DNA from 2 places in the Thalassotalea coralli genome. Region 2 is predicted to be linked to the other one. Evidence: predicted binding sites of a transcription regulator. Region 2 holds the regulator's gene; the other holds the start of a gene.
The links. The regulator sigma-54, encoded in region 2, starts transcription at its own class of promoters, with help from an activator protein. The targets are predictions, from matches to a motif close to GTTGGCACGNNNNTNGNNT.
Positions count from the first base shown of each region.

Region 1: the regulator sigma-54 is predicted to act here: its motif matches at 14,225-14,243, upstream of ACOB80_RS02110 (DUF4097 family beta strand repeat-containing protein).

Region 1 covers NZ_JBVVBK010000001.1:469,183-485,105, forward strand. Annotated here, with positions in the region: gene ACOB80_RS02050 (NuoB/complex I 20 kDa subunit family protein) at 1-409, shown strand, start outside; gene nuoC (NADH-quinone oxidoreductase subunit C/D) at 406-2,205, shown strand; gene nuoE (NADH-quinone oxidoreductase subunit NuoE) at 2,210-2,770, shown strand; gene nuoF (NADH-quinone oxidoreductase subunit NuoF) at 2,767-4,068, shown strand; gene nuoG (NADH-quinone oxidoreductase subunit NuoG) at 4,013-6,961, shown strand; gene nuoH (NADH-quinone oxidoreductase subunit NuoH) at 6,954-7,925, shown strand; gene nuoI (NADH-quinone oxidoreductase subunit NuoI) at 7,925-8,440, shown strand; gene nuoJ (NADH-quinone oxidoreductase subunit J) at 8,437-8,961, shown strand; gene nuoK (NADH-quinone oxidoreductase subunit NuoK) at 8,963-9,271, shown strand; gene nuoL (NADH-quinone oxidoreductase subunit L) at 9,275-11,137, shown strand; gene ACOB80_RS02100 (complex I subunit 4 family protein) at 11,134-12,606, shown strand; gene ACOB80_RS02105 (NADH-quinone oxidoreductase subunit N) at 12,599-14,041, shown strand; gene ACOB80_RS02110 (DUF4097 family beta strand repeat-containing protein) at 14,328-15,110, shown strand; gene ACOB80_RS02115 (DEAD/DEAH box helicase) at 15,440-15,923, shown strand, end outside.
Region 2 covers NZ_JBVVBK010000007.1:286,179-302,101, reverse strand. Annotated here, with positions in the region: gene ACOB80_RS17980 (Do family serine endopeptidase) at 1-494, shown strand, start outside; gene ACOB80_RS17975 (trypsin-like peptidase domain-containing protein) at 632-1,705, shown strand; gene ACOB80_RS17970 (DinB family protein) at 1,737-2,270, shown strand; gene murA (UDP-N-acetylglucosamine 1-carboxyvinyltransferase) at 2,339-3,598, opposite strand; gene ACOB80_RS17960 (BolA family protein) at 3,622-3,879, opposite strand; gene ACOB80_RS17955 (STAS domain-containing protein) at 3,922-4,215, opposite strand; gene ACOB80_RS17950 (MlaC/ttg2D family ABC transporter substrate-binding protein) at 4,224-4,940, opposite strand; gene mlaD (outer membrane lipid asymmetry maintenance protein MlaD) at 4,945-5,415, opposite strand; gene mlaE (lipid asymmetry maintenance ABC transporter permease subunit MlaE) at 5,476-6,252, opposite strand; gene ACOB80_RS17935 (ATP-binding cassette domain-containing protein) at 6,258-7,058, opposite strand; gene ACOB80_RS17930 (calcium/sodium antiporter) at 7,408-8,385, shown strand; gene ACOB80_RS17925 (KpsF/GutQ family sugar-phosphate isomerase) at 8,446-9,411, shown strand; gene kdsC (3-deoxy-manno-octulosonate-8-phosphatase KdsC) at 9,411-9,959, shown strand; gene lptC (LPS export ABC transporter periplasmic protein LptC) at 9,956-10,522, shown strand; gene lptA (lipopolysaccharide transport periplasmic protein LptA) at 10,488-11,012, shown strand; gene lptB (LPS export ABC transporter ATP-binding protein) at 11,009-11,737, shown strand; gene ACOB80_RS17900 (RNA polymerase factor sigma-54) at 11,798-13,297, shown strand; gene hpf (ribosome hibernation promoting factor) at 13,322-13,609, shown strand; gene ptsN (PTS IIA-like nitrogen regulatory protein PtsN) at 13,621-14,076, shown strand; gene rapZ (RNase adapter RapZ) at 14,092-14,946, shown strand; gene ACOB80_RS17880 (HPr family phosphocarrier protein) at 14,961-15,233, shown strand; gene mgtE (magnesium transporter) at 15,517-15,923, shown strand, end outside.

The DNA.
Region 1 (15,923 bases), on a different contig from region 2:
GATCAGAGCAACGCCGAGACAAGCTGACTTAATGGTGATATCGGGTACCTGCTTTCGAAAAATGGCGCCCGTTATTCAGCACCTATACGAGCAGTTGTTAGAGCCGCGCTGGATTATTTCTATGGGCTCATGTGCCAATTCAGGCGGCATGTACGACATCTATAGTGTGGTGCAAGGGGTGGATAAATTTATTCCTGTAGACGTTTATGTACCCGGTTGTCCACCGCGCCCTGAAGCCTTACTTGAGGGGTTATTACTTCTACAACGTCAGATTGCACATCAACCAAGGCCGTTAAGTTGGGTGGTTGAAGAGCAAGGGGTCCGAGAAGTCGCTAAGCCGTCCTTACGAGATATTAAACACGATAATCGAATTCAAGTGACCAATTTACAGGAGCCAGATTCAGTATGAGTTCCGCGGTTGATATCTCACAAAGCCATGATTGGCAAGAATCAAATGATCCTGCACTTCTCGAAGAAATTCGCGCGGCATTACCTGAAGTTAGGTTAACTGCTTGCCAACATGATGACGCAATTCGTGATGGCACGACGTCGTTTTGGTTAGACAAATCCAACGTGTTGGCAGTGATGAAACTACTAGGTCGTGACCTAACAAAACCATTTACTTTGTGTTTTGATATTACCGCAATAGATGAAACTAGAAGAGAGTATAAGCCTAAGTTAGCAAGAGACTTTACCGTAAGTTATCACTTACTCTCCAATGAGAGAAATCAAGATGTACGCGTTAAAGTTGCCTTAAGCAAGGAAGAGAAAAGTTTACCGAGTGTTAGCCAAATCTGGCCAAATGCCAACTGGTATGAGCGAGAAGTGTGGGACATGTTTGGTGTTCGTTTTACGGAGCATCCTCATTTAGCAAGAATTCTTATGCCGCCAACATGGAAAGGGCATCCGCTACTAAAAACACATCCAGCACGCGCGACAGAAATGCCGCCATTTTCACTAGACAGTGCTAAGCAACAGGCCGAGCAAGAGGCACTAAAGTTTAACCCAGAAGCTTGGGGTATGAAGCGCCAACATAACGATACAGACTTTATGTTTTTAAATCTTGGGCCAAATCACCCGAGTGTTCATGGCGCATTTCGAATAGTCCTGCAAATGGATGGTGAGGAAATTGTCGATTGTGTTCCTGATATTGGTTATCACCATAGGGGCGCAGAAAAAATGGGCGAGCGCCAATCTTGGCACAGCTATATTCCTTACACAGATAGAATTGATTACCTCGGGGGAGTGATGAACAACTTTCCCTATGTCATGGCGGTTGAAAAACTGGCGGGAATACAAGTTCCTGATCGTGCCAAAGTGATGCGTATTATGACGGCAGAGATGTTTCGTATTCTCAGTCATTTACTTTTCTATGGCACTTTTGCCCAAGACGTGGGCGCGTTGTCTCCAATCTTTTACATGTTTGTTGATCGTGAAAAACTATTTGGCATTGTTGAGGCTTTTACTGGCGCTCGAATGCACCCTAGCTGGTTTCGTATTGGTGGTGTCGCGTCAGATCTTCCTAAAGGCTGGGATAGTTTAGTACGTGAATACGTCAATTACTTACCAAGCCGATTAGACGAATACGAAAAAATGGTGATGCAAAACTCCATTTTAAAGAAACGAACCCAAGGTATTGGTGCTTATACCAGTAAACAAGCCATAGAGTGGGGCGCTACTGGACCTGGATTGCGAGCAACTGGTTTTTCTTGGGACGTTAGAAAGCAAAGGCCCTACAGTGGCTATGATCAGTTTGATTTTGACGTGCCGCTTGGAGAAAACGGTGACTGTTACGATCGCTGCCGTGTTCGAGTAGAAGAGATGCGCCAAAGCATTCGCATCATTAAACAGTGCTTGGAAAACATGCCAGAAGGGCCATATAAAGCCGAGCATCCGCAAACGACACCACCTGACAAAGCCCGCACCATGAAAGACATAGATACTTTGATCCCGCACTTTGTCAACGTTTCTTGGGGTCCAACTATACCTACTGGCGAGGTATCTGTGGCTGTTGAAGCAACCAAAGGCATCATGGCTTATCACTTAGTGAGCGATGGTTCGACCATGAGCTATCGTACCCGTATTCGCACACCAAGCTTTCCTCACTTACAAATGATACCTGTCATGGCTCGTGGCCAAATGGTGGCAGACTTAATTGCAACGCTTGGCAGTATTGATTACGTCATGGCAGATGTGGATAGGTGATGAGATGACTGATTCTATGTATAGCCTATTACCAGACCTTGATTTTCTCACCGAAGAAGAAAAAGCGGAAATAGATCATGAAATTAAGATAATTGGTCGTCCGCAAGCTGCAGGTATTGAAGCCTTAAAACTTGTACAACGAAATCGAGGATGGATTTCTGACGAAGCTTTGTCTGCTATCGCGAGTTATTTACGCATGCCGAGTGCTGAATTAGAAGGGGTGGCGACATTTTATAATTTGATTTATCGCCAGCCAGTTGGCCACTATGTCATTCATGTTTGTGACAGTATTGCTTGTCACTTAACAGGTTATGAAAGCGTCATTAATGCCTTAAAGACAGCATTGGGTATAGAATTTGGCCAAACCAGTGAAGACGGCTATTTTACTTTACTAACTAATGCCTGTTTAGGTGGTTGTGATAAAGCCCCTGTGATGATGATAGCGGGAGAGCACTACTGTTATTTAACACCAGAAAGTGCAGTTGATGTTATTCACACCTTAAAAGCTAATCGAGATAAGCGACACCCCCTAGAACAAATACCTGATGGTGGAGCAAAGCAATGAATGCGCTAACTCACCCACTTACTCATTTGATTGACATAGCAGAACCCCTAGATTTAAACGGCTATATTGCTGCTGGTGGCTATAGTGGTGCTAACAAAGCTATCACTGAGTTCTCTACGCAACAAGCGTTAGAGTTTGTCAAAAACTCAGGTTTAAAAGGTCGAGGTGGTGCAGGGTTTCCGACGGGAATGAAGTGGAGTTTTGTTCCGCAATATGATGAAAACGATGGCCGTTTGGGACAAGACAAATATCTTATTTGTAATGCTGATGAGATGGAGCCAGGTACGTTTAAAGACCGTTGGTTGATGGAAGGTGTTCCACATCAGTTAATAGAAGCCATGATTATTGCTGCTTATTGTATAGGAGCGAATAAAGCTTTCATTTTTCTGCGTGGCGAGTATTTTTTAGCAGCAAAACGATTACAGCAAGCCATCGATGAAGCTAATCAGCACAACTGGCTGGGCGATGAAATTCAAGGCACTTCCTTTAGTTTGTCGCTTCATTTGCACACCAGTGCCGGACGCTATATTTGTGGTGAAGAAACTGCGCTGATTAATGCTTTAGAAGGGAAACGGGCTAACCCTCGTGCTAAACCACCATTCCCCCAAGTGGCTGGTTTATTTGGTAAGCCCACTATAGTAAATAATGTCGAAACCCTGAGTAATTTGCCGCACATTTTTCGCCATGGAATAGATTGGTATCAAGATTTGTCTCCCGACAGTGATGCTGGCACCAAAATTTATGGCGCTTGTGGCAAAGTAAAAACGCCGGGGTTATGGGAACTGCCTATGGGCGTAAGTATTGGCGAGTTGCTCAATGATTATGCTGGCGGTATGCATGATGGCCTCTCTTTAAAAGGTTTGTTACCCGGTGGTGCTTCTACTGATTTTCTATTGCCTGAGCATTTAGATACCCCTATGGATTTTGACTCGATAGCAAAAGCAGGTAGTCGACTAGGTACCGGCGGTCTGATTGTCCTAGATAATAAAAGTTGCCCAGTTGCTATGGTGCAAAATTTAATGAAGTTCTTCGCACAAGAGTCGTGTGGTTGGTGTACGCCATGCCGAGACGGTACGCCGTGGGCGCTTGAGTTGTTAACACGTATTGAACAAGGCGTTGGCAATCAACAAGACATAGAACAACTGTGGCAACTTTGTGATTTCATGTGGATAGGTAAAACCCATTGCGCACTCGCGCCTGGTGCTGTCGAACCGTTGAAGTCGGCATTAAAGTACTTTGCCGATGATTTCAGTGAACACATCGAGCAAAAAGCATGCTCCTACCGAGTGGGAGGATGATGGTATGTCTAGCGAACAACAGTCAAATGACAATGTAAAGAACAACTCTGACGATAATACCAACGCTCAGTTCATTACTATTTATATAGATGGTCAGCCGATAACGGTAGATCCCGCTGATAACCTGCTAGCTGGCGTATTATCCGCAAAACTAAACCTGCCTTATTTCTGTTGGCACCCAGAAATGGGCTCTGTAGGCGCTTGCCGACAATGTGCGGTTACCCAGTTTCAAGATGAAAATGATGAACAAGGCCGAATTGTCATGGCCTGCACCACACCTGTTAGCGATGGCATGCGCATTGGGTTAAATAACCAAGCTTCCTCTGAGTTTCGAGAGCAAGTGATTGCTGCCATGATGACAAATCACCCACATGACTGTCCTGTGTGTGCAGAAGGAGGGGAGTGCCACTTACAAGACATGACAGTGATGACGGGTCACAGTGCGAGACATTTCCCAGGATTAAAGCGTACTTTTACTAATCAGAATTTAGGGCAGTTTGTTGGCCACGATATGAACCGCTGTATTACCTGTTACCGCTGTGTTCGTTACTACAATGATTATGCAGGCGGAACGGATTTCGGTGTATATGGTTCAAAAAATCAAGTGTATTTTGGACGGCAGCAAGAAGGACAGCTGCAAAGCCAATTCAGTGGCAACTTAGTTGAAGTATGTCCAACTGGGGTGTTCACGAATAAAGTTTTTTCGGCTCATTACAGCCGGAAATGGGATTTGCAATCTACGCCATCTGTATGTGGCCAATGTGCGACAGGATGCAATGTTAGTATAGGTGAGCGTTACGGTAGTGTTCGCCGTGTGATGAATCGCTATAACCCAGATATCAATCGCTATTTTATTTGTGATCATGGGCGGTTTGGTATCGAGTTTGTTAATAGTGAGAAAAGGTTAACCTCATGCAAAGGTATTGAGCAAAAGTCACCTGTTTCATTATCAGAATTTGATGTAGTGAAAGCATTTCTTCCGTATCGTGGAAAAACGATAGCGGGAATAGCTTCTGCTAGCGCAAGTTTGGAAGCCAATAGTTTACTGAAAATTATTGTCGGCCAAGAAAACTTTAGTTGTGGTTTTACTAAGGCGCAGCAAGAGATGGCGATACTACATCGCAATTTTCTTGCCGACCACCCGACGGTTTCGAATGCTGAAATAGAGCAAAGTGATTACGTATTAATTATTCAAGAAGACGTTGCTCATAGTGCGCCAAGAATTGCATTAAGTGTTAGGCAAGCTTCACGAAATAAAGGGGTAGAACAAGCGGCTAGCCTCGGTGTACCTAAATGGCAAGACAGTGCTGTTCGCACTATTGCTGGTGACGATAAATCACCGATAACTATTTTATCAGCGCATTGCACTGACTTAGATGATTGCGCCAGTGACTTTGTTAGGCAAACCCCGTCACAGTCTAACGCATTAATTGATGACATTATTGCGCTGATAAATGCGCAAGCTGAGATTAATGAACAAATCTTATCGGGAAAAATACTTGCCGCGCTTTTAAAAGCAAAACAACCACTTATTGTGTGTGGGTGGGACAGTGAAAAGCCTGAGTTATTAGAGTCAGCCACTAAGCTGATTGAATTGGTCGCTAAATCAAACTCGGGCGTGCGATCTGTCATCGTACCGCCAGAGGCAAACTCCTTAGGTTTGGCTGCTTTAGTTGACGAGCAAACTTTGACTGTAGAGGACATTGAGAGTAAATCAGCAACAGGTCAAATAACTGGACTTATTTTATTAGAAAATCAAAGTACTGAGCTTACAACGAGTACAGTAGAAATATTTCAACATCCAGACAGGTTTTTGTGTGCTATTGCCCATTTGTCAGAAGATCTTCATCAAGAGTGCCAATTTGTACTGCCGACAACGACTTATGCAGAATCTGATGGTCATTTTGTTAATTACCAGGGACGAGTTCAAGGCTTTTACCAAGCACTAGCACCTTCTAGACCCGTTCAAGAAAGCTGGCGTTGGTTGCAGCTAATCGCGCAAGGCGTATTAATTGACAGTAAACAACTAGATAAATTTGATACTTTAAAAGCACTGCACAAAGTATTAGCGGATACAGAAGCTGTTTGGCGACAAATAACCGATAGTAATCTAAATGAAAGTACTGAGAATATTCCAAGAGAGCCTCATCGCGCCAGTGGTCGAACGGCGAAAATGGCAAATCAATCTGTTCATGAAGTACAAACAACGAAAAGCCAAGACGAGTTTAACTTTTCAATGGAAGGGGAAAACTTATCTAGCAGTTCCGAAATGCCATATACTTGGGCGCCGGGTTGGAATTCAAACCAGTCGATTCATCATTTTCAAGAACGTGTTAACGGCGCGCTTGTCCATTCAAAACTGCCTCTGTCTGTTAATTGGTCATCTTTGACTAAACTGTCTTCATCTTTGTCAGAATCAGCATTGACCGAAAGCGAAAATGATTCTGGCTTTATTGCTGTGATTAGGCCTTGGTATTTAAGGCAGCAACTAACTCAACCTATCCCGGAATTTAGGTTGTTAACCACGGCGAATGTCATTTATTGCAACCCTGATGATGCGAGAAAGAATGATTGGCAGCAGGGTACTTGGCTTAAAATTGAGTGGCAAGCAGCTAACGGTGAACAGCATTTTAGTTGTTTGGCACAAGTGATGATTGATAGACAACAAACCGATCAACTTTATGGGTTGCTACCTATTGAATCTCACTTTCATTCTGGTACCCCTAGCCATATAGAGCCTGCCACAGAGTCACAAATTCAGGCAGAGCTAAAACGTCTTAAGCAAAAAAAACAGATAGCCGAGCAAGAAAAACTAGCACGCATTGCTCGATTAAAAGAGCGCGATCAAATGATCCCGATACGGCTTGTGTCTGGAGGTTTAGACGATGCTTGATATGGCATTTAAGCTGTTAGAGATTTTTCTCATTATAGCGTTGCTGATCCCTATTGCCGCCATGCTGGTGTGGGTAGAGCGTCGTATGATCGGTATTTGGCAAGATAGATTGGGGCCTAATCGTGTTGGCCCTATCGGGATTTTGCAGTCGGTGGCAGATTTATTGAAAATTTTAGGTAAGGAAGATTGGATTCCGCCCTTTAGTGACAAACGGGTATTTATTCTAGCGCCTATTATCGGGGCAACCTGTGTGCTAATGAGCTTTGCTGTCATGCCATTTTCGCCAACTATAGGTGTGTCGAACTTAAACATTGGCTTGCTTTTTTTCTTAGCAATGGCCTCTCTTGCCGTGTATTCGGTGGTATTAGCTGGCTGGGCGTCAAATTCTAAATATGCGTTATTGGGTGGTATTCGTGCAGCAGCACAAACCATCAGTTACGAAGTATTTATGGGGCTCTCTGTGATGGGCGTTGTCTTACTTGCTGGCACTTTTAATTTACGTGAAATCGTCTTAGCTCAGCAAAATGGCTGGTTTATTCAAACACAGTTTCTTGGTTTTTTTATCTTCCTTATTGCTGGTATTGCTGAAAGCCATCGGTTGCCCTTTGATTTACCAGAAGCAGAAACAGAATTAACAGCTGGCTTTCATACTGAATATTCAGGTCTAAAATTCGCGCTATTTTTTCTAGGCGAGTATCTAGGCGTTACCCTCATTTCATCAATGGCTGTTGTTTTATTCTTAGGTGGCTGGATGATGCCAGAGCCTCTTGCTTCTTGGTTGCCTCCGCTGTTCTGGTTTATTGCTAAAGTGTCAATTTTGGTGATGTTTTTTATTTTATTAAGAACCTCTTTACCTAGACCCAGATTTGACCAGTTACTTGCCTTTGGTTGGCAGGTGATGCTACCGCTCGCGCTTTTCAACTTGTTAATCACCGGCTTACTTTCATTATTGGAGGTGATCTAATGTGGAGCCAATTTCGCACCATGTGGTTGGTGTTAAAGCACACTTTTACTAAAGCTGATACTAATGAGTATCCCGAGAAAAAACCGTATTTAGCTCCACGTTATCGTGGTCGAATCGTATTAACGCGAGAGCCCGATGGTCAAGAGCGTTGTGTTGCCTGCAATTTGTGTGCGGTGGCTTGTCCTGTTGATTGTATTGCCCTGCAGCAAACAGTAGATGAAGACGGTCGAAAGCGTGCCGAGTTTTTCCGCATCAACTTTTCTCGTTGTATTTTATGTGGCTTTTGTGAGGAAGCTTGTCCGACCTACGCGATCCAGCTTACCCCTGACGTAGAGCTTGCTGAATATGACAGGCAAAACCTCGTCTATGAGAAAGAGCACTTACTTATTAATGGCGTGGGCAAATACCCTGACTATAGTTTCTATCAACAATCAGGTATTGCAATTGCGAATAAAGAAAAAGGGGAAGGAGAGCAAGAGAAACCACCGATCGATATTAAGGGGTTAATGCCATGAACGCTGCTGATATTTTAGTGCTCATGTTTTATTTAGCGGCTGCGGTTGCCGTTATTGCTTCGCTTAAAGTTATCACCCGAAAAAACACTATTCATGCACTTTTATATTTAGTGGTTTCTTTATTAGCAGTTGCTGTTTGCTTTTATTTAATGGGCGCTCCATTTGCCGCAGGGCTAGAAGTGATTGTTTACGCCGGCGCCATTTTAGTGCTGTTTGTCTTTGCCATTATGTTGTTTGGTTTAGGTAAAGACGAAACAAAATATGCACCTGAACGGCAAAAAATTAGCTATTGGATAGGGCCCGTGCTTTTAGCGACTATTTTGTTGGCTCAGTTAGTCTTTACTATGATACAACCTGATGTAAACCAAATGCTTAGTCAAAACATTGTTAGCTCAAAGCAAGTCGGCATTTTACTTTATGGTCCCTATCTTCTTGCCGTTGAAATTGCTTCGTTTTTATTACTAGCGGGCCTTATTGGCGGCTATCACTTTGCTAAAACAGAAACACAAGGGGGGCATTAACGTGGCTGCAATTCCGTTAGAGCATGTGCTTATCTTTGCCAGTATCTTATTTGTGATTGGTTTTGTTGGTGTGATAGTTCGCAAGAATACCTTGTTTATGCTGATGAGCTTAGAAGTGATGTTAAACGCTACAGGCGTGGCTTTTATAGGTGCGGGAAATGTCTGGCAACAAGCAGACGGGCAGGTGATGTTCATTTTAATTTTGACTTTGGCTGCTGCAGAAGTTGCTTTAGGGCTTGCTTTACTCATTCAAATGCAAAAGCGTTTTCGCAGTTTGGATATTGATAAGTTAAGCGAATTAAGGGGCTAATCAATGACAATTCTTGCTGCGTTGCCATTCTACCCTTTGATTAGCTTTCTTTTGTTGATCGGTTTAAAACAACGATTATCGTGGCAGCTTGCTTCGTTACTAAGTATCGGTAGTGTTTTTCTCTCTGCCATTTCAGCAGTTTACCTGACTTACGCGCTTCACCAATCTGGACTTGAAGCATTTGATGTCAATCTATGGCAGTGGTTCGCTATCGTGCTAGATGACGGCTCTAAATCTTGGGTTAATGTCGGCTTTTACTTTGATAAGTTAACGGCGGTCATGGCTTGCGTAGTGGCTGGCGTTGGCTGTTTGATTCACGTATATGCTGCGGCATATATGGAAAAAGATGCAGCGTTTCATCGTTTCATGTCTTATATGAATTTATTTATTGTGGCGATGCTGATCTTAGTCTTGGCAGACAATTTAGTTTTACTTTATTTAGGGTGGGAAGGCGTAGGACTGTGCAGCTTTCTACTCATTGGTTTTTGGTTTCATGATGAAGAAAATGTAAAAGCGGCGCGTAAAGCCTTTATTGTTACACGTATTGGCGATGCCTCTATGGCTCTAGGGCTTATTCTGCTTTTTTACTCGGTAAATACGTTGTCGATAACTGACATTAACTCTGCTGTTAGCACAAACTGGCTGGAATCTACTGAGGTTAAGTATACTATTGGCTTGCTACTTTTAGGGGGCGCTGTTGGAAAGTCAGCTCAATTACCTCTTCATACTTGGTTACCTGATGCAATGGCTGGTCCTACACCTGTAAGTGCGTTAATTCATGCGGCAACCATGGTAACGGCTGGTGTTTATCTTATTGTTCGTTTAAATGGTGTCTATTTGGCGTTGCCAGAGGTGATGACAGTTGTTGCCTGTGTCGGTGCATTAACCTTATTGCTCGCGGGTTTTGCCGCATTAGCGCAAACCGATATAAAGCGCGTTTTAGCTTATTCCACCATGAGCCAGATTGGTTATATGATGCTTGCCTTGGGAGCAGGAGCCTTTAGTGCAGGCGTTTTTCATTTAATGACTCATGCTTTTTTTAAGGCGTTACTGTTTTTAACGGCAGGTTCAATCATTGCCGCGATGCATCACCAGCAAGATATTTTTAAAATGGGAGGGCTAGCGAAAAAGTTACCTTTTGAATCCGTTTGTTTTGGTGTAGGCCTTTATTGTTTAATCGCTTTACCTGGTAGCTCAGGATTTTTTTCGAAAGAAGCTATTATTGCCGAGCTGTGGCAATCCAGCACTACTGGGCCAATTTTTTGGTGGGCTGCAATAATTGGTGCATTCCTTACTGCGATATACAGTACTCGATTGTTTTGTTTGGTGTGTTTGGGAACAACGCGAACCAGTGTTCAGGTGCACAGTCAAAAACATCCGTTCTTGAAAGTTAGCCTCTCTTTACTGCTCGTACTGTCGGTTATCGGTGGGTTGTTCACTGTTGATTTATCATCAATATTAGCCGTACAAACTGCAAGCGAACCCTCTCCACATTGGGCGCATTGGTTAGCGATAGCGACTCCCTTTATTGGTATTTCCGTTGCGTTAGTTTTATTTAAACGCTACTGGCAACAGCAAACTGCAGGGCAAGAACAACAAATTAGCGCGTCAACATCAAGTTGGGCAGGTGCTGCTAAACGTGCATTTGGCTTTGATTATGTATACCACCGCATTTTCGTTGCGCCGGTAGTATGGGTTAGTAGGATTAATCGACGAGATTTTATCGATCAACTATTAATGATTAATGTTTGGTATACCAATATGTGGCGAGACGTTTTACTCAGTGGGCAAAATGGTTCGCTACGTTGGTACGCAACGGCCTTTTCGCTGGGCTTAATCGTAGCCATAGGGAGTTGGTTGATATGATACTTACCGCCCTGATTTTTGGATTGATCTTTGGTGGCTGCTTAGCTTGGTTTGTTGAAGGGAGATCGGCAGGCAGTGCTAAATATGTCTGTGCTATTTTCTTAATTGCCGCACTATTTGGTGTATATACAGCACTTGAAGGGGGCGAGCTTGCTCATCAGCAATTAACAGAAGTCGTTAGCATAGCTTGGATCAGCGACTTTAATATCTACTTTACTTTAGGTAGTGACTACCTCTCTAGTATTATGATTTTGTTGACCTTGTTTCTTGCAGGTATTGCTTTGATGGTTTCTTGGCGAGAAATGAGTGGTAATCAAGTTTCTAGTGACAGTGATCAGAAGGTTGGTTTTTACTACGCAAATATTATGTTTGCGACGGCAGGAATAGTCGGGGTATTTTCTGCTCTCGATATGTTTTTGTTCTTCTTTTTTTGGGAGGTAATGCTATTACCCATTACTGCTCTTATCGCCATTTGGGGTCATGAGAATCGCCACTTTGCTGCCATAAAGTTCTTTATTTTTACTCAACTCAGTAGTTTATGTATGTTGATAGCGATTATCGCGATGGCTTATTGGCATAAAACACAATTTGGCGTACTAAGTTTTAACTATTTAGACTGGCTTTCTGTGTCTGTACCGATAGATATGCAATGGTATTTAATGTTGGGCTTTTTTATCGCCTTTGCAGTGAAATTACCTTGTGTTCCTGTGCATTCTTGGCTACCTGATGCTCATACTCAAGCGCCGACCGCAGGCAGTGTGTTGCTTGCTGGCATCTTATTAAAAACGGGGGCTTATGGATTAATTCGTTTTGTTATTCACTTGTATCCTGAAGCAAGTTCAGCGTTTGCTCAGTACGCTGCGTTATTAGGCGTTATTAGTATTTTATATGGCGCGCAGATGGCGTTTTCCCAAACTGATTTTAAACGCTTAGTTGCATATAGCAGTATCAGCCACATGGGATTTGTTACCTTGGCTTTGTTTTCTTTCAACCAGAGTGCTTACCACGGTGCAGTGATAACTATGTTGGCTCATGGCATCAGTAGTGCTGCCTTGTTTTCAATGGCTGGCATGATTTATAGCCGCATTCACTCGCGCCAATTAACTGATATGGGCGGAATAGGGGCAAGCGCGCCCGTCATGACGGGCTTTGCTCTAGCGTTTTGTGCAGCTGCCGTTGGCATGCCCGGTTTAGCAAACTTTATTGGCGAATTTCTCAGTTTACTGGGTGCTTTTCAGCGTTTTCCTGTACTCGTTTCCGTCGCTGTTCTTGGAATTATCGCGTCGGCTGTTTACGGAATGCGCTTATTTCAGCGCAGTTTTCACGGTCCCGCAAAAGTGAAGGTTATCGATTTAACGCAACGTGAATTACTTATCTGTTTAGCACTATTTATCGCGTTATTATTACTAGGCTTGTTTCCTCAACTTGTCCTAAATGGCTCTCTGTCAATGGAGGCAAGTCATGGCTAATATTTCATGGAGCTTGCTAACACCACATTTTGTCTTATCGGCAGGTATAGTCTTGGCTATGCTATTAGTTGCTTGGAAGCGCAGTCAGGGCTTAATTGCTGCTTTTACTTTAGCTGTTTTAGGGCTTGTACTTATCGCTACTATGTCTTCAATAGGAGCTGTCAGCGAACATGTTACACCGCTTATTAAAGTCGATGATTTCTCCAGACTTGCTTTAATCTTGATCGTAATTAGTGCACTAGTTAGCACATTGATGAGCATGAAATCGCTTAGTCATGATATTGAAGTACATGATGAGTATTATTTGTTGCTACTGCTTGCAACTCTCGGAGGCGCAATATTAGTAGTGAGTGACCATTATGCCTCGCTATTTTTAGGTTTTGAACTACTGAGTTTGTCGCTTGTTGCACTTACAGGTTATTTTCGCGCTCATGCTCACCAAGTCGAAGTGGCGATGAAGTACCTTATTCTTAGCGCTAGCGCTTCTAGTTTTATGCTGCTTGGTATTGCGTTTTTGTATAGTCAGTTGGGGACTTTGTCGTTCTCAAGTGCTATCACTGTTGTTAATAATGACAGCTTAATTTTACTCTTTGGAAGTATGCTGCTGCTTTCAGGTATGTTGTTTAAATTATCGATATTCCCATTTCATATGTGGACGCCGGATGTTTATCAAGGGGCGCCAACCCCGATAACGTTTGTGCTTGCTACTTTATCTAAAATCGCGATATTGACGGTACTGATTAAATGCTTTTTCTCTATAGGCTATGGGCAAGTATTACAGCAAAATGTCTTATTAACTGTGCTCAGTTGCTTTGCTGTGCTATCCATGGTTTTTGGCAATATCATGGCGATAAAACAAAGCATAATGAAAAGGTTACTTGCTTATTCATCTATCGCACATTTGGGGTACCTCCTCATTTTACTACTCGTTGCTAACAATAGCTCACAACAAGGTGAAATGGTGGCATTGGTTTACCTGCTAGCATACTTGTTAGCGAATATCGCTGTTTTTTCAGTATTGGTCATTGTTGAGCATGCACAACATCGCTCAGATAAATCTGACATTACCCTTGTAGATTTGCGGGGACTATTTTGGCACCAGCCTATATTAGCGAGTTTAATGTTGTTAGGTATCTTCGGCTTAGCAGGGCTACCTTTAACATTAGGCTTTGTTGGTAAGTTTTACTTAATGGCGCTAGCAACGAGTGCGTCGTTATGGGGGGTATTGGCTGCGTTGATCTTAGGGAGTGGTATTAGCTTGGCTTACTATTTACCTATTGTCTTTAGTTTATTCAAAGACAAAGAAAAGCAATCAAAAAGGCACTACAGGTTAAATCCTTTGTTGGCGTCATCGCTTTTCGTATTTCTTGTTATTTCACTTTGGGCGGGTGTATACCCAGATTCTCTCACACAATTTTTTATGATTACGAGTTAGCGCGGTTTCTTCTTAGTCTATCTTTCATTTTTTGGTTCAACAATTTCTCCTTTTAAGTAGGCGCAAGAAAAAAATTATTGGTCAATTAAACCAAATGTTGAACTTTTGCGACTTAATAAATGAGTAAATTAGCTAACACTTTTGGTCTGCTGTTTTAGTTGATTGAAATATAAGGAAAAAATATTTGGCTCAATGTTTGAATTATTGATATAGGGTAGCAATGAGACAAACGCTTAAGCCTGTATAACAAAGATAAGCTAAGCCTGAATCACTAAAGGATAAAATAATGACAACGATTTTTAATAAATTACCAACCAAAAAAAGTTCACGCCTATTAACTGCTGTTTGTGCATCGTCATTACTATTAGGCGGTCAAGCTTTTGCTGATGAACATCGTAAGAGTCATCTATCTTTAGATGTTAATGATATTCGTATGTTAGCTATTGAAGCTGGCGCTGGTAGCTTATCAATTGAGGGGGTTGCTAATGGTGATGTTATCGAAGTAACAGCGGAAATTTATGCGAAGAATATAGATAAAACTGAGATTGACTTGTCTTTGAATAAAAAGGGTCAAAAAGCAGTACTCGTTTCACATATTGAAAATAACTACTCTAGCTGGGGCGGCAATTCACCGAAAATTAACCTAACGGTTAAGTTACCTCAATCGTTAGCATTAAAAGTAAAAGACGGCTCAGGCTCTATAGATATCGAAAACCTACTTTCTAGCATCGAGCTACACGATGGTTCTGGCTCTGTTGATATCAATAATGTTACAGGTAACATCGATATTAAAGATGGCTCAGGCTCAATTGCTTTGAAAGATATAGAAGGCGACATTTCAATAGACGATGGCTCTGGCAGTATCAGCGCAAAACACATTGAAGGTAATTTAGAGATAGATGACGGTTCAGGCCAAATCACCGTAAAACACGTATCTGGTGACGTTACTTTAGATGATGGCTCAGGCAGTATTTATGTCGATACTGTGGGTAGTTTAGACATTATTGAGTCGGGCTCTGGTGGCTTGACGGTAGAAAACGTAAAAGGCGATTTTAAAATCGATAGTTAATAGCTAGTTTCTCTCTGGACGCAAGCAAATTAATCGTTAGTGCTCGCGACTTTTAACACCAACAAGTTCTTGTTGGTGTTTTTTTGTCCCTAAATTGGACAAATTTCTTGTATAAATGGTCAATATCTGTATAATGCGCGCCTCGTTGTCGGGGTAACGCCTCCAACGAAAACTTTTAGAGGTGGGGTTATCCCATTAGACTTGTTGTTTAGCGAAAACATTTTACCTAGTTTTTGCTTCTTTGTGCCTAAAGTCTTCCTGGCGATTTCCTCGTTGTATTTATCGGATCTTATGTTGTTATTTGGATCCGCATTGGGAAGACAATTCGAATGCTTAATATTGACAATTCCGCTGTCGGTTTTGATGGCCTAGGCTTGCCTGAAAAAATCTTATCTGCAGTTACTGAACTTGGTTTTGAATCAGCTACACCTATTCAAGCGAAAACAATTCCTTCGTTATTAGAAGGCTTTGACGTACTTGGTGAAGCACAAACGGGTACAGGTAAAACAGCGGCATTTAGCTTACCTGCGTTAACTAAAATTGATGCCAATTTAAGAAAACCACAAATGTTGGTACTTGCGCCAACTCGTGAACTTGCTATTCAAGTAGCTGAAGCTATCGAAAGCTTTGCGAAAAATATTCGCGGCTTACGTGTAGCAACACTATATGGTGGACAATCTTATGGACCACAATTCCAACAATTAGAGCGCGGAGCGCAAGTTGTTGTTGGTACGCCAGGCCGTTTAATGGATCACCTTCGTCGCAAAAGCTTAAAGCTTAAAGACATTTCTGTTTGTGTGCTTGATGAAGCCG
Region 2 (15,923 bases):
AAGGTGCTTTTGTTGAGCAAGTCACCGAAGGCTCGGCAGCGCAAGAAGCAGGCATCGAAGCCGGTGATGTCATTGTTGAAGTAAACGGCAAGAAAATTAAGTCGTTTAGTGAACTAAAAGGTAAAATCGGCGCAGTGGGTGCAGGTAACTCAGTTAAGTTAACCGTGATTAAAAATGATGGTGATAAAGAAACTTACAAGGTTACTTTGAAAAAAGCTGACTCTGCTACGGTAGAGCCAGGTACTATCCACCGCATGCTTGAAGGTGCAGAGCTTGAAAACCATAGTAAAGGCTATGGTGTAACTATTACCGGTGTCGAAGAAGGATCTCCGGCAGCCATGTCAGGACTACGTGAAGGCGATATTATTCGTGGCGTAAATCGACGTAAAATTGCCACTATCGGCGAGCTTCGCGAGTTACTGCAAAGCAATGACGGTATCTTATTGCTTAACATCGTCCGAGGTAACTCTAACCTTTATGTAAGAATTCACTAAATAGGTGTGACATATAAGACCTTGACTTAAAGCGGCTAAATGGCCGCTTTTTTATTGGCGTAAAAAAATTAGCTTCTTCATTGGTAGCTATTATCAGCTTGTGTTAGTCTTTAGCGAAAAATGACAGACAATACTACTTGAAATTGTTAAACACTCTAAAGTACATAATCAATGCCATTAGCTATGGTGTTATCATCGCCGTCGTTATCATCGTTTTGTTTCCAGATATTAAAAACGGTCAATCGTCAGGATGGAAAATTCTTAACCAGTCACCCGCTGAGCCTGCTCGAGTATCTTATTCTAGCGCGGTAAAAAGAGCTGGCCCTGCGGTAGTAAATATTTACTCGCAATCAATTCAAAGTAGCCCATTTTATTATCGTTCGCAGTCGGTTCAACAACGTCTTGGTTCGGGCGTTATCATGTCGTCTAATGGCTATATGCTAACCAACTATCATGTCATTCAAAACGCAACGCAAATAGTGGTTCAACTTCAAACTGGGCAAACATTTCCTGCCAATGTTATCGGTTTTGACATCACCACGGATTTAGCGGTGTTAAAAATTGAAGCGGAAAACTTACCTATCATCCCTCAAGACCCACAATATCAATCGGAAGTAGGTGACGTGGTATTAGCCATAGGTAATCCTTTTGCGTTAGGGCAAACTATAACCCAAGGTATAATTAGTGCCACAGGTCGCCCTAGCGGCTTCCAAAACCATAGCTACTTGCAACTTATTCAGATGGATGCTGCAATTAACAATGGTAATTCTGGTGGCGCATTAATAGACAGCAACGGCGTGTTAGTTGGTATTACCTCCCACCAATACCAGCACAGAGATCAACAACAAAATGTTCAAGGCATTTTCTTTGCTGTGCCTTATCGTATAGCCTACAAGGTTATGGTGCAAATAATTGAAAACGGTCGTGTTGTTCGCGGTTGGATTGGGGTACAAGACGCAGGCTACAGCCCTCTACAAAAAGGTGTAAGCATTAGTGAATTAGTGCCTAATAGCCCTGCAACTAAAGCAGGTTTGACGCCTGGAGATGTTATCTATCAAATTGAAGACACACCGATAGAATCTATTCATCACGCTTTAGATATTGTTACTGAAACACGACCTGGTACTGAACTTACTTTCAAAGTACTTCGCAACAATAAGTCGATAGATGTCCCGGTAATTATTGGAGAGTATCGCCCTCGAAATAGATAAAGATTTCGAGGGTTAAAGAAGGAATTTTACGTTGAGCTTTAAAACATATAGCCAAATGATGGCTTGCTACAACCAACGCATGAATCAACAATTGCTTAGCGCTTCTAGCAAGCTAACGCAAAAACAATGGCAACAAGACACTCAGTCGTTCTTCCCCAGTGTTATGCATTATTGGAATCACTTATTATTTGGTGATTTGATTATGCTATCTCGAATTGCGCACAGCTTACCGCATTTGCTCGCACATGAGCAGCTAGTTCAATTCCCTAAAGCGACGGCGGTTGATAATATTTTCGCTACTTCGTTTGAAGAAATCGAAAGCTTAAGAAAAGCCGTGGATGAGGTTATTTTAACTTTTGCCCAAAACATCAATGACGACGATTACCCGAAAACCATTCGATATACCACGACTGAAGGGCAAGCAATGTCAAAAGGCTTAGGAAGTTATGTGAGTCATTTGTTTAACCATCAAACCCACCACAGAGGACAGCTTAGCTGTTTACTGAGCCAACTCAATATTGATTACGGTTGTACAGACTTACCCGTAATCGCAAGTGAATTTTAGTTGGAATAACAATAAAAAAGGCGTATTGATAGTTAATCAATACGCCTTTTTTAATCGTGTGCTTAAAGCTACTGGGCAATTCGTACTATGTCAGCACCTAGTGCCTGTAACTTATCTTCGATTTTGTGATAACCGCGATCGATATGATAAATACGATCAACTTGCGTTTCCGTAGTTGCAACAAGACCAGCAATAACCAAGCTAGCAGACGCTCGTAAATCTGTAGCCATAACTTGCGCCCCCGTTAACTGCTCTACACCTTGGATAACAGCAGTATTTCCTTCTAAACGGATATCAGCACCCATACGTTGCATTTCTGGCACATGCATGAAGCGATTTTCAAATATCGTTTCTGTGACCGTTGCTGCGCCTTCAGCGATAACGTTTAACGCCACGAATTGCGCTTGCATATCGGTAGGAAACGCTGGATGAGGAGCGGTTCGCACATTTACAGCTTTTGGCCTTTGATTCATTATGATTCGAATCCAGTCTTCGCCATACGATAACTCGGCACCCGCTTCTTGTAATTTACTCAACACAGCATCTAACGCGCTAGGGTCAGTATTTCGGCAAGTTACATCGCCACCAGTCACCGCTGTCGCCACTAAGAAAGTTCCTGTTTCAATACGGTCTGGCATGACCTTATATTCACTGCCAGAAAGAGACTCAACACCTTCAATAATTAGCGTATCTGTTCCTGCACCTGAAATTTTAGCTCCCATAGAGATCAAATACTCAGCAAGGTCAACAATTTCAGGCTCTCGTGCCGCATTTTCTATGACAGTAGTGCCATCAGCAAGTGCCGCTGCCATCATCAAGTTTTCAGTGCCTGTCACACTGACAGTATCCATAAAGATGGTAGCGCCTTTTAAGCGGCCTTCATTTTTTGCGACGATGTAACCGTTTTCCACCTCGATGTCAGCGCCCATTAGTTTCAAACCATGAATATGGAGATTTACTGGTCTAGCACCTATCGCACAACCACCAGGTAAAGAAACCTCAGCATGACCAAATCTTGCTAACAACGGCCCTAACACCAAAATTGACGCACGCATGGTCTTAACTAATTCGTAAGAAGCGACAAACTGATCAATAGAAGTAGCATCAATCAATAGCTTATCATCAGATAACCATTCAACTTTCGCCCCTAATTGAGACATAAGTTTGATGGTGGTATTAATATCATTTAAACGCGGTACGTTACTGATCGTAGTAGGAGTATCTGATAGCAAAGCAGCCATCAAAATAGGCAGAGCGGCATTTTTAGCGCCCGAGATTGTCACTTCGCCATTTAACGGATGACCGCCGTTTATTTTAAATGCATCCAAGGTAATTCTATCCAGCTAAACGGTTATAAAGGAAGGTTGAACATTTTGTCTCGTTGCCAATCACTTGTGGTATAAGTTTTAATGGTAACGGCATGTATCTGGTTAGATTGAATTGCTTCTTTAAGTGGTGCATAAATAGTTTGCTGACGCTTAACGCGAGATAGCTCACCTAAAAAATCCGCTACCGCTATAATCGTGCATTGCGAACCATCAAACTTTACATGTAACTCATCTAATTCAACGGCATCGTTGATTAATTTTTCTATTTCAGAAACGTCCACTTAATTGTACTCCCGATAATCTAATTATCGGGATTATAGGGGTTATTCGACTGGCAAGAAAGGAGAGACAGCAGATAATTTTGCTAATTTTTGTAAGTCTTCAGGAATATTGATAAATTGCAGAGTAACTTTGCGTTGATTTGCTTGCTCAACTAGCAATAAAAGCCACGCTAAACCAGCAGTGTCGCCGCGCTCAACAGCTGATAAATCGACTTTCAGCTGAGGTTGCGATAACAGCTCCAAGGCTTTTTTCTCAAATCCTTTTGAAATTGCGTCTCTGGTTAATGGTCCAGCGACAACAATACAATCATTATTTAAAGATAACTTTGTCTTCATATGCTCGATTACGACTTAAAAACGATGTCTTTATTAGCTTTTTCTTTCAACATATCGGTAACGTATGGCAAGCCTTTTTGACGAATTAAACTAGATAACTCAGCTTGTTTACTATCCAGCAAGCTAATACCTTCAGCGACCATATCGTATGCTTTCCATTCGCCCGATTTTTTACTTTTTCTCACGCGAAAAGAAATATCAATAGGATCTCTACCAGGCTCAAGTACCACTGTTTTTACTGCGACAACTTTCTCGTTGCTAAAATCTTTAGCCGGTCCAAATTGCACCTCTTGATTGTTATACAAAGTAAACACTTGCGCATATGACGTGATTAAGTAATCACGAAAAACAGGGACAAAAGCCGCTCGCTGCTCCTTCGTGGTCTTTTTAAAGTTACTTCCGCCGATAACTTTAAATGCAGCGTATTGATAATTGATATACGGTACCAACTCTTCACGGACGATATCTTTTAACAAATTTGGATTTTGACGAATTTGAGATTGTTCTCTAGCAAAGCGCTTAAACGTAATATCGGCAACCGTTTGGATCATTTCATAAGGGTCTTTCTTGTTGACCGCTTTACCGCCTTCATCTGCCACTAAAGGAGCAAATTGCTGACTATGCTCAATACTTGATGATTGAGCGAAAACTGGCGTCACCACAAAACTAATTGCGCTAACCATTAACATAACCAAAGATTTGCGTTTTACATTTAATAGGTTCATTTTGCTAATCGTCACTACCTTGTCCAAATAAAAACTGCCCAATTAACTCTTCTAATACAAGGGCAGGCTTAGTATCTTCAATAAAGTCACCAGCAACTAACGTCTCAACTGATTCATCCATAAAGCCAGGCAACAATCCTATATATTGTTCACCTAGCAAACCAGCCGTAAGAATAGAAACTGACGTTGCTTCTGAAAAGTTGTCATATTGTGTGTAAATCTCTAACGTCACCACAGGTGTGTAGTCTTCTGGGTCTAAGCTAATATCGCTAACCCTACCTACAACAACACCGCCAACTTTGACTGGAGAACGCACTTTAAGTCCACCTATGTTGTCAAACTTAGCATATAACTGGTACGTTGCGCCGTTGCCAGAAATACCACTATCAGCTACTTTTAGCGATAACATCAACAATGCCGCAATACCTATTGCCGCAAACAACCCTACTAATATTTCTACTTTTTTAGACACCATGTCTCCACCAAATTTACACTTATTTACTTAACAGAAGCTGAATATTCACTAATTTTTTTGCTAATTAGCGAACATTAAAGCCGTTAAAATAAAATCTAATCCCAAAACTAATAACGAAGATTGCACTACTGTCGCAGTAGTTGCACGACTAATTCCTTCCGAAGTCGGCTCACAATCATAGCCTTTGTAAACAGCAACCCAGGTAACAACAAAGGCGAACACAACACTCTTAATAATGCCGTTCAAAATGTCTTTTTCAAACGATACTTGTGCCTGCATTACTGACCAAAAAGTACCGCCGTCAACGCCTAGCCAGTCAACACCCACTAAATGAGCACCTAAAATACCAACCGCTGAGAAAATAGCTGCTAACAAGGGTAAAGAAATAAAACCCGCCCAAAATCTTGGTGCGATAACACGCCTTAATGGGTCAACCGCCATCATTTCCATACTGGATAATTGTTCAGTCGCTTTCATCAAACCAATTTCAGCAGTTAGTGCAGACCCTGCTCTACCCGCAAACAAAAGTGCGGCAACAACAGGACCTAACTCTCGAAGCAATGAAAGAGCAACCATAGGCCCCAAACTAGCTTCAGCACCATAGCCAACTAAAATAGTGTAGCCTTGCAACGCTAAAACCATACCGATGAACACACCAGAAACAATAACAATAATCAGAGATAACACACCAACTGCGTGTAATTGTTTTACCAGCAACGGCCAGCCTTTTCGTGGATTTGGCCAATGTAACAACGATGAGGACAATAAGATGATTGCTCGCCCTAAAGCGGCAACTCTACCAATAACTTTTTGTCCTAAAATTTGCAAAAACTTCACGAAAACTATTCCTTGCCTATCAATTCTTTTTGATATGACGGCGCTTTAAAGTGGAAAGGTACAGGGCCATCAGATTGTCCTTTAACAAACTGCTTAACAAGAGGAGACTCTTGTTGATGAATTTCTTCTGGCGTTCCTTGACCAATAATTTTTTGTTCCGCAATAATGTAAATGTAGTCAGCAATACTCATCACCTCAGGAACATCATGTGAGACAACAATTGACGTCAGCCCAGCAGCATCGTTTAGTGACTTAATCAATCGAACAATCACTCCCATTGAAATAGGATCTTGCCCAGCAAAAGGTTCGTCATACATGATAAGTTCAGGGTCAAGTGCAATTGCACGTGCTAACGCCGCTCGTCTTGCCATACCGCCTGATAACTCACTAGGCTTTAAGTGACGTGCGCCTCGAAGCCCTACAGCTTCTAACTTCATCAATACGATTTTCTCAATAATGCGTTCAGAAAGCTTGGTATGTTCTCTTATCGGAAAAGCGACGTTGTCGTACACTGACATATCGGTAAACAAAGCACCGCTTTGAAACAACATACTCATACGCTGTCTTGCTTGATACAGTTCAGCGCGAGAAAATTGGTTAATATCATCTCCGTCAAAACAAATTTGTCCAGACTCTGGTTGTAACTGACCGCCAATTAAGCGTAACAAGGTTGTTTTACCTATGCCGCTTGGCCCCATTATGGCCGTTACTTTACCTTTTGGAATTTGCAAGCTGATGTTATCGTAAATAACACGCTGCTCGCGTTTAAAGGTCATATTTTTAATGTCTACTAAAATATCTGACATAGAGCCTGTTCTAAGTTTGTCTTCTGTTTTACGAAGTGGCGCTAATTCTAACCTAGCGCAACAAATACTTCATCTGAAATTAACAATCTAATCTGTCTAAAATTAGTAATAATTCGTTTATAAACGTAAGAATTTGTAATATTCGTGGAATTTTCGTTCATTTGCCCCCACTAATAAACAGATGAATAGCAGACCTAGCTTTGGTTGACTATCTTTCATTAGCAGGTAAATTGATGAAAAAATGCCAATCTAAGACGAAATTCTGGCCTTTTTACACTATTTTGAGCAAAAGCTCTTTTTTTTTTGCCTACAACCAGCGACAATTTGCCGACATATTTTGGAGTCGTAAATGTTATTGCAAATTTTTATACTGTTAATTTCTTTAGTTACCCTTGTTTGGAGTGCGGACAAGTTTGTCGTTGGCGCTTCTTCACTCGCGCGTAATTTTGGTGTTAGCCCAATGATTATCGGATTGACTATAGTCGCTATGGGTTCTTCTGCACCTGAAATGATGATCGCTGCAACGGCATCCTTAGACGGTAAACCTGACACCGCGATTGGTAATGCGATTGGCTCCAATATCACTAATATCGCCTTAGTTTTAGGCATTACAGCGTTAATGCACCCCTTGTCTGTTTCTTCTTCTACCATCAAACGTGAGTTACCGCTTGTTCTTGCAATAACTTTACTCGCCTATTGGATGCTATTAGACAAACACTTTTCAGCAACCGAAGGCTACATCCTATTTGCTGGCTTTTTTATCTACATTATTTCTTTACTCATGATCACATTAAAACGCGCCAAAAATAAGCCTATGGACGATGCCATGATCATTGAAGCTGAACAAGAAGTACCAGACGCCCTACCGACTTCTTGGGCGCTGTTTTGGTTAGCAGTAGGCATGGTGCTATTGCCAATGAGTGCCAGCTATTTAGTAAGCTCAGCCGAATTTATCGCTCGAGCTTTTGGCGTCAGTGATCTGGTTATCGGCTTAACTGTTATCGCCATTGGTACTAGCTTACCTGAGCTCGCAGCAAGCATAATGAGTATTGTGAAAAAAGAAGATGATCTTGCCTTAGGCAATATCATTGGCTCCAACATATTTAATATTTTAGCGGTATTGTCACTTGCAGGCATGATCGCCCCAGGCGAAATCGACGCTAATGCAGCAGTAAGAGACGCACCTTATATGGTCGGTGTCACCCTTCTTCTATTTATCTTGTGTTTTGGTCGCAAGTTAGGCAATTTCAGAATCACTCGAGCTAAGGGTGCCTTACTTTTAGTAAGCTTTATTGCTTACCAGCTACTATTATTTAGTCAACTGTAAGATTTTACAGTTGAATGTATGATTCGGTTTTTTTAAAGCCAAACGGAAATTGAGTTAACTATGTCCAAATTTAAAGCACTTGCCAAACAAGTTATTGAAATTGAAAAACAAGCAATCGATGAGCTAAACGAGCATATCAACGATAACTTTGAAACGGCATGCGAATTAATTTTAGCGACTAAAGGACGAGTCATCGTTATCGGCATGGGTAAATCAGGCCATGTCGGTGGCAAAATCGCTGCAACATTAGCGAGCACCGGAACACCAGCATTTTTTGTCCACCCTGGCGAAGCAAGCCACGGTGATTTAGGCATGATTACCGAAGATGACATTGTTTTAGCTATTTCTAATTCTGGTGAAACTGGCGAGTTATTATCGATTATCCCCGTGATAAAGCGCATTGGTGCCAAAATGATAGGCATGTCAGGCAATGAAGAGTCGACTTTAGCTAAATTAAGCGATGTCCATATCTGTGTGAAAGTATCACAAGAAGCCTGCCCATTAGGCTTAGCACCAACCTCAAGCACTACCGCAACCTTAGTAATGGGTGATGCACTAGCAGTCGCACTATTAGAAACACGTGGTTTTACTGCCGACGATTTTGCGCTTTCGCACCCAGGTGGCAGTTTAGGTAAAAGGCTCTTACTTCGTTTAGAAGACATCATGCACAAAGGAAACCGCTTACCCGTGGTTAAGCTTGATGTATTAGTAAAAGACGCCCTAGTAGAAATGTCCGAAAAAGGTTTAGGCATGACCGCCATTGTTAACGATGAAAATCAGCTCGTTGGTTTATTCACTGATGGTGACTTACGTCGCGTACTTGACGATAAAACAGATATACATCAAGATGTTATTGAGTCAGTGATGACCAAAAACCCAACAACAGCTTCACCTGAAATGCTAGCAGCTGAAGCGTTGAAAATTATGGAAGATAAGAAAATAAACGGCCTTATTGTCGTAGATAACCAAGGCTACCCGATTGGTGCTATGAATATGCATGACTTGTTAAAGTCAGGGGTAATGTAATGAATACAACACTTTATGGCAGTATTGACGATAGTGTTTATCAGAAATTTTCTCAGATAAAGCTCTTTGTTTGTGACATAGATGGCGTTTTTTCCGACGGTAGAATATATCTAGGTAACGACGGTGAAGAGCTAAAAGCTTTCCACACGAAGGATGGTTATGGCGTAAAAGCGTTAGCAGCAAGTGGCGTTGATTTAGCCGTGATAACCGGCCGAAATTCAAATATTGTCAATACCCGCATGACAGCACTTAATGTTAAACACATTATTCAAGGTAAAGAAGACAAATTACCCGTTCTAAAAGAGTTATTAGCGGCAGAAGGTTTAGCGCCAGAACACGTTGCCTATATTGGTGACGATATGCCAGACTTTGCTTGTATGGATTATGTTGGTTTAAGTATCGCAGTTAATGACGCCCATCCCGCTATTTTGAAAATAGCACATTATGTAACGACAAATAGAGGTGGATTTGGTGCCGTACGTGAAGCCTGTGATATTATGATGCAAAGCCAAAATACGTTATCACAAGCCACCGGCGCTAGTATATGACACGCACTCACGTTCTTTCTTTACTCTTTTTCATCTGCGCTGTAACCATTTACGGCGTTTTTGAATGGTTTGAAAAAGACCTAGAACAAGCAAATAATGAAGACTATGCGATGAACCCGGACTTCGTTGCAGAGCAATTAAGCAGTAAAGCGTTCGCTCAAAGTGGCAAGTTATCTTATAAGATAGATGCACTAAAAATGGAACATTACAGCGAGCTTGCAGTCACATATTTTGAGCTACCTAAATATACTCTGTTCCCAAAAAGTGGTGACAAGCCTTGGGAAATAAGTGCTAAAGAAGGCACATTATTTGGTAATCATCGCGTACAGCTAGAACAAGATGTTTTGTTGGTAGCTACCGACGAAGACAGTATAATTAAAGAAATACACGGAACTGACTTGGAACTGGATCTCAGTACCAACATCATTAGTTCCAAACAGAATATCGAACTTAAGGGCGCCGATTTTGTGATGTATGGCGCAGGACTTATCGTCGATTTAAATACTAAACAAATAACGTTGACGAAACATGATAAAACGAATTATTTCAAACAAGCGCAATAGGTTACTGGCAGTCATTCTTTGTGCGACTTTTTCAGTAAACGGCTTTGCTGCCGATGACGACCTTAAGCAAAAAATACACGTTGACGCATCGCGTTCTGCTGGCGATCTAAAAAATAAAATATTTAGCTACATCGACAATGTCGTCATTACACAAGGCAGCTTAAAAATAAAAGCAGATCTCGTTCAAGTGTTATCAAATCCAGATTCAGAGCCAAAAACCTATATCGCAAAAGGGTCTCCAGCAACCTTCGAGCAAATTTTAGAAGATGGTACGCCTATTTATTTACAAGCCAATGAGATTACTTACGAGCCGGCAAAAAATACTATAGTCATTTCGGGTAATGCAGAATTAAGGCAAGCAGGAAGCATGGTAAAAAGTAGCGTGATTACCTATAACCTTCTAACTGAGCAAGTGCTTGCAGATAGTAAAGACAACGAACGAGTACAAACCACTCTTCAGCCGAAACAACTGGAAAAGCTTAAAAAATGAGTGCAGTGTTAAGTGCTAGCAATCTAGCTAAATCATATAAAGGCCGCCAAGTTGTAAAAAACGTTGGCTTATCTGTTGAAGCCGGGCAAATTGTTGGTTTACTTGGCCCTAACGGCGCTGGCAAAACCACGTCCTTTTACATGATTGTTGGCCTTGTTAACAATGACAAAGGCAAGATCACCTTAGATGGTGAAGACCTTACACTATTGCCTATGCATGAGCGCGCGCGTCGAGGCATTGGCTATCTGCCACAAGAAGCCTCGATTTTTAGAAAGCTAACTGTTTATCAGAACATTATGGCTATCTTAGAAACACGTAAAGATCTGAACGCTATCGAGCGAGAAGAAAAACTCGAACACTTAGTTGAAGAATTTAATATCGGTCACATTACCGAAAACACAGGCATGAGCCTATCTGGCGGTGAGCGTCGTCGCGTAGAAATTGCTCGTGCGTTAGCGGCTGATCCTAAATTTATATTGCTAGATGAACCCTTTGCTGGCGTAGACCCAATTTCTGTCGGTGATATTAAGAAAATTATTCTACACTTAAAGAACAAGGGAATTGGTATTCTAATTACTGACCACAATGTACGTGAAACCCTCGATGTGTGTGAACATGCTTATATCGTCAGTCATGGAGAATTAATCGCTCAAGGGAATGCAGATCAAATTTTAGCGAATCAACAGGTACGAGATGTATATCTTGGAGAGCAATTCACGTTATAGTTGTGATAAGCTGTTAAAAAAACAAAACCAATAACCTTGGAAAGGATAAGAATTAGATAAATGCGCCCTAGTCTTCAACTCCGTATTGGACAACAACTGACTATGACACCTCAGTTGCAACAAGCGATAAAATTGTTGCAGCTGTCAACGTTGGATCTACAACAAGAAATTCAAGAAGCGCTTGAAAGCAATCCTTTATTAGAAGTTGACGAAGCAGCTTCCGCTAACCAAGAATCTCAGCCTGATAATTTAGAACAAGCTTTTTCTGAAACAACGGAAACGCCTACGGCGAATGATGGCTCTGAAGACGCCTCGCCAACCATTGATGAAATCAGCACAACAGAAGCAATGGATAAGTCTGATATTCCAGAAGAGCTGAATATAGACACCACTTGGGATGAAAGTTTCAGTGCAGGCGTATCAAATACAGGTGCCGCTGCTCCTTCAGAAGATTTTGTTTATCAAGGTGAAACCACAGACTCCATTCAAGATCACCTTCGCTGGCAAATGGAATTAACACCATTTACTGAGACCGACGAAGCCATCGCAATGGCAATTATCGACGCTATTGACGATGCCGGTTATTTAACGGTAACCACCGAAGATATTTTAGAATCTCTTGGCTTAGAAGATGTTGAATTGGATGAAGTAGAAGCTGTGCTTAAGCGCATCAACGTATTCGATCCAGTTGGTGTCGGTGCCCGCTCTATTCCTGAGTGTCTAATTATTCAATTAAACCAATTTGATAAAGATACGCCTTGGCTAGAAGAAGCCAAGCTAATCATTGGCGAGCACATTGACTTACTAGGTAACCGTGACTATCGCACCATCATGCGTAAGACACGCTTGAAAGAAGACCAATTACGCGAAATTATTCGTTTGATCCAGTCACTAGATCCTAGACCGGGCGACTCAGTGATCAAACAAGAAGAGCAATACATTATTCCTGATGTATCTGTTGAAAAGAAAAATGGTCGTTGGGTGGTTGAACTAAATCCAGATACTGCGCCTCGCCTTTCAGTAAACCAACAATATGCTTCTATGGCGCGTTCGATGAAAAATTCTAACGATAGCCAATTTATTCGTTCTAATTTGCAAGAAGCCAAATGGTTTATCAAGAGCTTAGAAAGCCGTAACGATACACTATTAAAAGTAAGTAACTGCATTGTTCAGCGCCAACAAGGGTTCTTTGAGCATGGCCCAGAAGCTATGCGCCCAATGGTTCTTAACGACATTGCCGAAGCTGTAGATATGCATGAATCTACGATTTCACGTGTAACCACACAAAAATACATGCACACCCCACGCGGGATATTTGAACTAAAATATTTCTTCTCTAGCCATGTGAGTACGGAAAATGGCGGAGAGTGTTCTTCCACTGCGATCAGAGCTTTAATTAAAAAGCTGGTCGCAGCAGAAGTGCCAGCGAAACCACTGAGCGATAGTAAAATGGCTGAGTTGTTAGCTGAGCAGGGCATAAACGTTGCAAGACGGACCATAGCCAAATATAGAGAGTCTCTAGGCATTCCACCGTCTAATCAGCGTAAAAGTTTACTGTAAACCTTGAAAGAAGGATGAGAGCTTATGCAAATTAATCTTGCTGGACACCATGTAGAAATCACTGAACCTATGCGCGATAGCGTTAATAAAAAGTTTGCAAAGCTTGAGCGACATTTTGATCACATCAACAATGTCTATGTAGTACTTACCGTAGAGAAGCTCAACCAAATTGCGGAAGCAACTGTTCATTTAAACGGTACCGAAGTTCACGCCAAAGCACAGAATGAAGACATGTATGCTTCTATTGATTCTTTAGTGAACAAACTCGATAAACAAATCCTCAAATATAAAGGCAAAATAAGCCAACACTAGTTTCAACTTCAATGAAAATATCCGACATCATGACAGAGAACTGCACTTTATGTGCAGTTCCTGCTACTAGTAAAAAAAGAATCCTAGAAATCATTTGTGAAAAAGCTGCAGAAAATGCAGTTGAAATGAATACCTACACCTTACTTGAAAGTTTAATGCAGCGTGAAAAAATGGGCTCAACGGGTATCGGCAACGGTATTGCCATTCCTCATGGCCGGTTAGCTGATAGTGAAAAAGTGATGTTAGTGGTAGCAACAACTGAACACCCTATTGAATTTGACGCGATAGATAACCGCCCTGTTGATATTTTTGTCGCCTTATTTGTTCCCGAGCAGCAATGTCAGGAACACCTTTCAACATTACAAAGTATCGCAAAATTATTTGGTAATAAAAAAGTCGTCAAACAAGTGCGAAAATGTGACAGCGATAAAGCACTCTTTCAATTTATAACACAAGCCGAACAATAAAAACGGAATTACAACATGAAACTCACCATCGTCAGCGGACGTTCTGGCTCGGGCAAGACAGTAGCCCTTCGTGTACTTGAAGATTTAGGATATTACTGTGTTGATAACATTCCTGTTAACTTGCTACCAGCACTTACGCATACGGTAATCAATGATTACGAAACCGTTGCGGTGAGTTTGGATGTTCGAAATTTACCTGATGACCCGTCTGATGTTTCTGAAATTATCGACTACTTACCAAGCGCAGTAGAATTAAGTATTGTTTACTTAGACGCTGACGATAACGACCTGATAAAACGCTTTAGTGAAACCAGACGTTTGCATCCGCTTATCAAGCAAAACATCGCGTTAGATCAGGCAATTTCTCTTGAGAAAAAGCTATTAGAGCCTATTTCATCACGCGCTAACTTATACATTAATACTAGCCAGTTAACCCCTCACCAGCTTGCTGATCTTATTCGTGAACGTATTTTGGGTAAAACCACTGGCAATATGGTAGTGGTATTTGAATCTTTTGGGTTTAAACATGGTGTGCCGAAAGACGCTGACTTTGTTTTCGACGCTCGCTTCTTACCTAACCCATTTTGGGAAAAAGACTTAAAGCCTTATACCGGACTAGATCAACCTGTAATCGACTTTCTTGCAAGCCAGCCAATTGTCACTAAATTTGTTTGGCAAATTAACAGCTTTATGATGACCTGGTTACCTCACCTAGAGCGCAATAACCGCAGCTATATTACTATTGCTATTGGCTGTACTGGCGGAAAACACAGATCCGTATACATTGCGGAATTACTCACAAATAACCTGAAAAAAGAACGCGCAGACGTGCAAGCTCGACACCGAGACTTAAACGTTGCGTCAACGTAAAGGCTCGTGCATTAATGACCATCTCGAAAGATATCTTAATCACCAATAAACTTGGGCTTCATGCCCGAGCGGCGACTAAGCTTGCTCAACTGTGCCAGCAATTTACGGCAGATATTCAAATCGAGCTAGAAGAAAACACGGCAGATGCTAATAGCGTGATGGGATTAATGTTATTAGCAGGAAGCCAAGGAAAAACAGTAAAAGTTCACGCCAGCGGAAAAGATGCAGAACAAGCGATGTTTGCCATAAACAAGCTTTTTACTGACAATTTCGATGAAGAACAGTAATTTTCAATAACTTTACCATTCCCCTATCCACTAAGTTACGCGGTTAAATTCGCTAGCATCAAGAAAAAAGCTGATAAAACCAGATAGTTGAGATAAACTATTGTAGTTGGTAACGCAGTATTTACTGTTTAACCTGCATTGGTGAACCAGTTATTTTCATCAAGAAAAAATAACGTTTGATAGTAAAAGTGTCACCTTTTTCAAAGATTATTCAATATTCGTGTAGTGATACTGATTGAAGTAGATATTTACCTCAATTGGTATGAAGGCATAGGACAACAAGATGCCGGAATTGTCAGAACAAGATTATAGTCAACAAAAGCTGCAGCAAGTTAACGAAGCACTTGGTAGCGGTATGTTTGTCTATGTGCGCAAGTTAATGCAGAACATGCCTGCATATGACTTGGCACTACTACTCGAATCATCTCCAACGAAAACACGTACCGTACTGTGGCAACTTATCGACCCAGATCATCACGGTGAAGTCCTCGAAGAGCTTAATGAAGAAGTTCGTAAAGGCATCTTAAAAAACATCCGGCCGGAAAAGCTTGCCGAAGTTGCTGAAGGCATGGATGTAGATGACCTCGCAGAAGTATTAAGAACGCTACCTGATAGCGTTTATCGTGAAGTACTTAGCTCCATGGACTCGCAAGACAGGAGTCGCGTAGAGCAGGCACTTGCTTACGAAGA